2 regions of the Rhodococcus sp. PSi06 genome follow, and region 2 is predicted to be linked to the other one. Evidence: predicted binding sites of a transcription regulator. Region 2 holds the regulator's gene; the other holds the start of a gene.

Region 1 (3,382 bases), on a different contig from region 2:
CGTGGAGGGATTCGTTCGCCAGATACTCGGCTGGCGCGAATACGTGTGGCATCTGTACTGGCACCTGGGGCCGGAGTACCTCGACCGAAACAAACTCGATGCCCATGAGCCACTGCCTGATTGGCTTGTCGAGTTGGACGGCGACGCAGTGGTGGCGAAGTGCCTGTCCAGTACCGTGGACGGTGTGCGTGATCACGGATGGGTTCACCACATTCCGCGTTTGATGATTCTGGGCAACTTCGGTCTGCAACATGCGTGGGATCCGCGCGCGCTGACCGAATGGTTCGCAACGGCTTTCGTCGACGGATTCGCGTGGGTGATGCCGGTGAACGTCATCGGCATGAGCCAGCACGCGGACGGAGGAGTGATCGCCACCAAGCCCTACGCCTCGGGTGGCGCGTACCTGAATCGCATGACCGACTATTGCGGCACATGCGAATTCAACCCGAAAAAGCGATTGGGCGACGACGCCTGCCCCTACACCGCCGGCTACTGGGCCTTCGTGCACCGACACCGAGAAATGTTGGCACTCAATCACCGAACCGCGCGGCAGGTGTCCTCGATGAACCGCTTGAGCGACCTCGAGCAGGTGTTGGAACAGGAACGCCAACGCGAGGTGTACTGACGCGCCCTCGACTATCGCGAGTATCGACTCGGGAGGAGCTCGGCGGCAGTGAGATTGGCCCTGCTTTGCGCGGCGTCGTGAGCACCGACTGCGCGACGCCCACCACGCCGGCTGAGACGCTGCCACGAGGACCGCGCGTGTTCCACCTGTCGCAGCCGACAGTGCATTCAGTCCGCCGCACACAGAGGATCCCCGAACAACCGAGTAGAGCAGCAGAATTGGCAGATCGCTCGAGCACAGGTTCGGGCGTCGCCGTCGAAGATACCGAGCGGACCCCTGGGGGCATTGCGCTCTGCACCGAATCGTCATCGCGAGATCACACCGCCGCACAATTTGACGTCTTACTCCGGCTCGGTGCTCTGGCAACGTTCGGGGTCGATGGGTCCGGTCCCGGGTGTACTTCTCGTCGAAGTATGGCGGTCGTGTGTGGTCGCCGGAGAGATCGAGCCTCTACCATGCGCCACCGACAGGTTCGGATTATCGAATCCTTATGCACAGCAACAGTTTTCAATTCGACTATCATTGCGTATCGAACGCATGTTCGATACACTTACCTCCATGACCACCGAGATCTGGCAACTGAGCGAAGCAGAACTGCTCGCCGACGCTGCCGCGGTCTCCCACGACATCCAATTACTCGAAGCCCGACGCATCGCCCTCGTCGCTGAAATCGACACCCGCGTGAGCCGCGAGAAGCTCGGCTTCCCCGGACCCGCCGGCTGGCTGACCTCCACCACCCTCCTCACCCCGAGTAAAGCGAACAAGATCGTGGCCCTCGCTCGCGGGTTGAAGAACTTCCCCGACATCGCCGACGCCGTCAACACCGGCGTCATGACCATCGACCACGCCGCCCTCATCCTCGGCTTCGCCGAAACACCACCGAAAAACCTCCCGCAAGAAGGCCGCGACATCGCCCGCACCGCGATGATCACCGCCGCCACCGGGCCCGGGGCAAGCACCGACAAGATCCGTGAAGCGATCACCAAACTCAAAGACACCTACGGCAGCGACAAGCCGCCCCCTGAGGACACCGACCGCAACGAACTGTTCGCATCGAAGATGCTCAACCAACGTCTGTGTCTGAAAGCCGACTTCGATGCCGTCACCGCAGAAAAACTATTCACCGCACTCTCACCGTTGACCGAACCCCGGCCCGCAGCCGACGGCACCCCAGACGAACGCAGCCCCGCCAGGCGCCGCGCCGACGCATTCGGGCAGATCCTCGACCACTACCTTGCTACCAAGGACCGCCCCACCGAAGGCGGCGAAAGACCGCACATCAACCTGCACATCCGGTTGCAGGACCTCCACAACCTGAGCGGCCAGAACACCGACGACATCACCGACGACGAAACCACCCGCGCAGCAGCAGAATCCGACAACGCCGATCCAGCCGACCCGGTGGACATCGACGCCGGCAACCCGATCCACTCCGACTCAATACACTCCGACCTGACCGAGTCGGACTCGGTGGACGAACCCGAGACCGACAGCGCTGCCGGACCGAGCCAGGATCGCAGCGCGTATCGGGACCTGTTCGGTGATGGCACCACCGTCGGGTGGCTGCCCTGGATGGGACCACTCTCGCGCAACACCTCCCGCCAACTCGCCTGCGACTGTGTCCTCACCGCGATCGTCATGGACGAGAACGGCAACCCGTTAAACCTCGCCCGCACCGCCCGCACCGTCACCGCGAAACAGAAACGTGCGTTGACCGCCCGCGATCACGGTTGCGCGTTCCCCGGCTGCGGCAAACCCGCCGCCTGGACCGAAGGCCATCACATCTGGCACTGGGCCGACGGTGGCCCCACCGACATGAACAACCTGGTCCTGCTCTGCGGGTTCCACCACCGGCTGATCCATCATTCGGATTGGGAAGTGTTCATCGGCACCGATCAACACCCCTGGTTCGTACCCCCGGCCACCGTCGACCCCTACCGACAACCCAGACCATCCCACGCCCGAGCAGGCCCCCACATCGCCTAACCACCTGAACGCACACCAGCCCCGCACCGAGAACACGGTGCGGGGCTGGACGAGATTGCTCAACAGATTGATTCGAGTAGACCACCGTGGGCTTTCTGCACCGTCTGCGACTCGATGGGGTCGAGATCAACCGTCTCTTCTACGCTCCGCTCAATTGGTCGAAGACATGCCGGCGTCGACCTTCGCAACAGCCTCGTCGATCATCGGTACATAGCGCTCGAGTGCCCACGGCACCGTCAACGGGTTGATGATCGACGATCCGGTAACGAACGACTGATCCGTCGGCGCTACGACCGAACCGCGGGACACGGCCGGAATCTGCTTGTACGCAGGCTGATTCTCGGTGTCGGTGCGGTTCTGCGGATCGGAGTAGAACGTGAAGATCAAGTCGGAATCGTTCAGCAGGTTCGCGTTCTCCAGCCCGATGACCGACGAGTCGGTGCCTTCGGTCTCGTCGAGAGTGTTGACCACCGGATCAACCTGCAACCCGAGGCCGCGAACCATCGCGACTCGCTGCTCGTCGGCGAGAAACACTCCGAGCGTTCCAGGACCGGTGTTGTAGATGTACGAGAAGCTCACGTCCGCATACTCGGGGTGCTGGGCTGCGGCGTCGGCGAAGCGGCTCTCGATCTTGCCGATTTCCTCCGCAGCCTTCTGCTCCTCACCCATGGCCTTGCCGATCACCGTCATCTGGTCTTCCCAGGTCGTCGTCCACGGCTGCTCCTCGTAGGCGACCACCGGGGCGAATGCGCTCATCTTGTCGAACTGATC
Region 2 (3,382 bases):
GCATCCTGCTCGGCTATCCGATCGTCTCGGCGCTCGCGAGAAGCACCGCGAACCGGCGGACTTAGCGGGGGCGGTCACGGATCGCGCACGTTTTGGTCATCGACCCCCGGTATACCGCGAACGTACTGTTGAACGGTGACGTCAGTCGCACCGACGACCGCGCTGTGACACCCCTTTCTCGTGGTCGACGACGGTGCGCATCGAACAAGGAGATCTGCGTGGACCGCACACTTTTCGAGCCCGAGCACGAGCTGTTCCGGGAGTCGTACCGGAAGTTTCTCGAACAGCACGTAGCGCCCAACCATGCCAAGTGGGAAGAGCAGAACATCGTCGACCGCGGTGTCTGGGTAGAGGCCGGCAAGCAGGGCTTCCTCGGAACTGCCGCACCGGAGGAGTTCGGCGGCGGCGGCGTCAAGGACTTCCGCTACAACGCCATCGTGACCGAGGAAACCACCCGCGGCGGCTACAGCGGCATCGGCTTCACGCTGCACAACGACGTCGTCGCGCCGTACTTCATCGAACTGGCCAACGACGAGCAGAAGCAGCGTTGGCTCCCCGGATTCTGCTCGGGTGAGCTGATCACCGCGATCGCCATGACCGAGCCGGGCACCGGAAGCGATCTGCAGGGCATCAAGACCAAGGCCGTGCGCGACGGCGACGACTGGGTCCTGAACGGATCGAAGACGTTCATCACCAACGGGATCAACGCCGATCTGATCATCGTCGTAGCGTGCACCGACCCCGAGAAGGGTGCCCAGGGCTTCAGCCTGCTGGTAGTGGAGCGCGACATGCCCGGTTTCGAGCGGGGACGCAACCTCGACAAGATCGGCATGAAGGCCCAGGACACCGCCGAACTCAGCTTCACCGACGTTCGCGTGCCCGCCGCCAACCTGCTCGGTGAAGAGGGCATGGGCTTCATCTACCTCATGCAGAACCTTCCCCAGGAACGCCTCTCGATCGCCGTGGTTGCAGCAGCGGCCATGGAATCGGCACTGGACATGACCATCCAGTACTGCCGCGACCGCAAGGCGTTCGGGAAGTCGATCGGCAAGTTCCAGAACACCCGATTCGTGTTGGCGGAGTTGGCCACCGAAACCACCGCCACTCGAATCATGGTGGACAAGTTCATCGAACTGCTCAACGAAGGCAAGTTGACAGTCCAGGAAGCCGCGATGGCGAAGTGGTGGACCACCGAGAATCAGGTCAAGCTGATCGACCGGTGCCTGCAGTTGCACGGCGGCTACGGCTACATGAAGGAATACCCGATCGCCAAGGCCTACATGGACTCTCGCGTCCAGACGATCTACGGCGGCACCACCGAGATCATGAAGGAGATCATCGGTCGCGGACTGAACCTCTGATTCGTCCGAACCTCCGATCGGTAGACGCTCGACACGGCAAGGGCCGCAGCACATGTGCTGCGGCCCTTCCCGTGTCACTGCCGAAGCAATTCCTACAGCTTGCGCATCACGGTGACTACCTTGCCGAGGATGGCGGCATTGTTACCAGGAATCGGCTCGAACAGTGGGTTGTGCGGCAGCAACCACACCTCACCCTTCGACCGCTTGAACGTCTTGACGGTGGCCTCACCGTCGATCATCGCGGCCACGATGTCTCCGTTGTCTGCCACGGACTGCTGGCGAACGACGACCCAGTCACCGTCGCAGATCGCTGCATCGATCATCGATTCACCGACGACCCTCAGCAGGAACAGCGAACCCTGACCGACCAACTCGCGGGGGAGCGGGAACACATCCTCGACGGCTTCCTCGGCGAGGATCGGTCCACCGGCGGCGATCCGCCCCAGCACCGGTACGAACGTCGGAGTCGGCAGGCGATCCTGATCCTCGGACGAACCGTCGACCGCAGCGGCAGCCTGATCTGCCTGCACCTCGTCGAGACCGCGAACGTCGACCGCGCGGGGGCGATTGGCGTCGCGCCGCAGGAATCCCTTCCGCTCCAGGGTGCGGAGCTGATGAGCAACGGACGACGTGGACGTCAGGCCGACGGCGTCCCCGATCTCACGAATGCTGGGCGGGTAACCGCGCTCGGTCACCGAAGCCCGAATGACCTCGAGTACCTTCCGCTGTCGCTCCGTCAGGCCGGCGCTGATGTCGGTGCCGACTTCCATGGCCTTGGGCGTCGGCTCCGCGGCGGGCTTCGCGGCCGCGGCCTTGGTGGTCGCGGAACCCGGCGTCTTCGAACCCGTCGTCTTGGAACCCGTGGTCGACCTCGTCGAGGTCTGGTCCTTCATGCTGTCGGCCTCCTGCTGATGTCCTGGATCCGGTCTGCGTGATGAATTCTGCGCGGACTGGAGTTGATGGTGTCGACTCGTGTGGCGTGTGGTTTCTGACACGAATCTAGCGTGTATCAGCTGTTGAATCAAACATCTGTTCGACTCGTGTCGCGTTTTCTACAGACTTTGTCGGAGGCTCGTGATAGAACTTCGAACAAGCGTCCATCGAACGCCTGATCGAAAAAGCGATCCAACGAGCGAAGACGAGGTTCCGATGACCATCACCACCGATCGCCCCACCACCGTAGGTGTCCGTACCCGGTCCACTGGCGTCGAGCGTCGTCGACGTGCTCGTCCCGCGCTGCGCAATTCCCCCGCGACGCGGACTTCTCTCCAGACGCGGAGTTCTCTCGAGACGCACGGAGCACAGACGTCAGCGTGCCTGCCGGTTCTGGAGCCGTCCTGGACCGACGTCACCGACCGCGAGGCCGCCGATCGCGCCTTCGACGAGACCTCGGCGCACTTCGCCGGTCAGCCGGTGCGGATGCGATCGCTGGTGCTGTGGATGCTGGCAGTCGTCGTCGTCGCCGGTGGCCTGATCGGAATCGCGAACGTGCGAGCCGCAACACCCGATGCGGGACAGCCTGCCGGTGTGGTCGAGGTTCACGATGGAGCTGTGGTCGAGTACGCGCCCGGCAGATGACCACCGGCCCCAGTGCACGCAGAATGACTGAGTATCCTCGACTGACTGCCCCGACACGAATGTTCGACGTCGGTGCATCGGCTACGACGGAGGCTCCCACATGCATTGCCCGTTCTGCAGGCACCCCGACTCACGCGTGGTCGATTCGCGTGAAATGGACGAGGGGCAAGCAATTCGGCGGCGTCGCTCATGCCCCGAGTGTGGTCGACGATTCACCACGGTCGAGGCTGCAGTGCTGGCCGTCGTGAAGCGCAGCGGGGTCACCGAACCGTTCAGCCGTGAAAAGGTCGTCAAGGGAGTACGTAGAGCCTGCCAGGGCAGGGATGTCGACAACGACGCACTTAACCTGCTCGCTCAGCAGGTGGAAGATGCCATCCGCGCTGCCGGTTCCGCCGAAATTCCCAGCAACGAAGTGGGACTGGCCATTCTGGGTCCGCTACGTG

What was found. Region 2 encodes LexA, which represses DNA repair genes until DNA is damaged. Its sites were predicted from a motif close to CGAACANNTGTTCG; they were not measured.
Region 1: a site for LexA is predicted at 1,156-1,169, ahead of ACFI9K_RS15175 (HNH endonuclease signature motif containing protein). Genes of this name have one in related genera too.

Annotation. Positions count from the first base shown of each region.
Region 1 covers NZ_JBHNYO010000010.1:213,299-216,680, reverse strand. The annotation lists gene ACFI9K_RS15180 (cryptochrome/photolyase family protein) at 1-625, shown strand, start outside; gene ACFI9K_RS15175 (HNH endonuclease signature motif containing protein) at 1,184-2,611, shown strand; gene ACFI9K_RS15170 (iron-siderophore ABC transporter substrate-binding protein) at 2,762-3,382, opposite strand, start outside.
Region 2 covers NZ_JBHNYO010000005.1:265,560-268,941, forward strand. The annotation lists gene ACFI9K_RS09380 (uracil-xanthine permease family protein) at 1-65, shown strand, start outside; gene ACFI9K_RS09385 (acyl-CoA dehydrogenase family protein) at 219-1,361, shown strand; gene lexA (transcriptional repressor LexA) at 1,454-2,131, opposite strand; gene ACFI9K_RS09395 (hypothetical protein) at 2,511-2,939, shown strand; gene nrdR (transcriptional regulator NrdR) at 3,040-3,382, shown strand, end outside.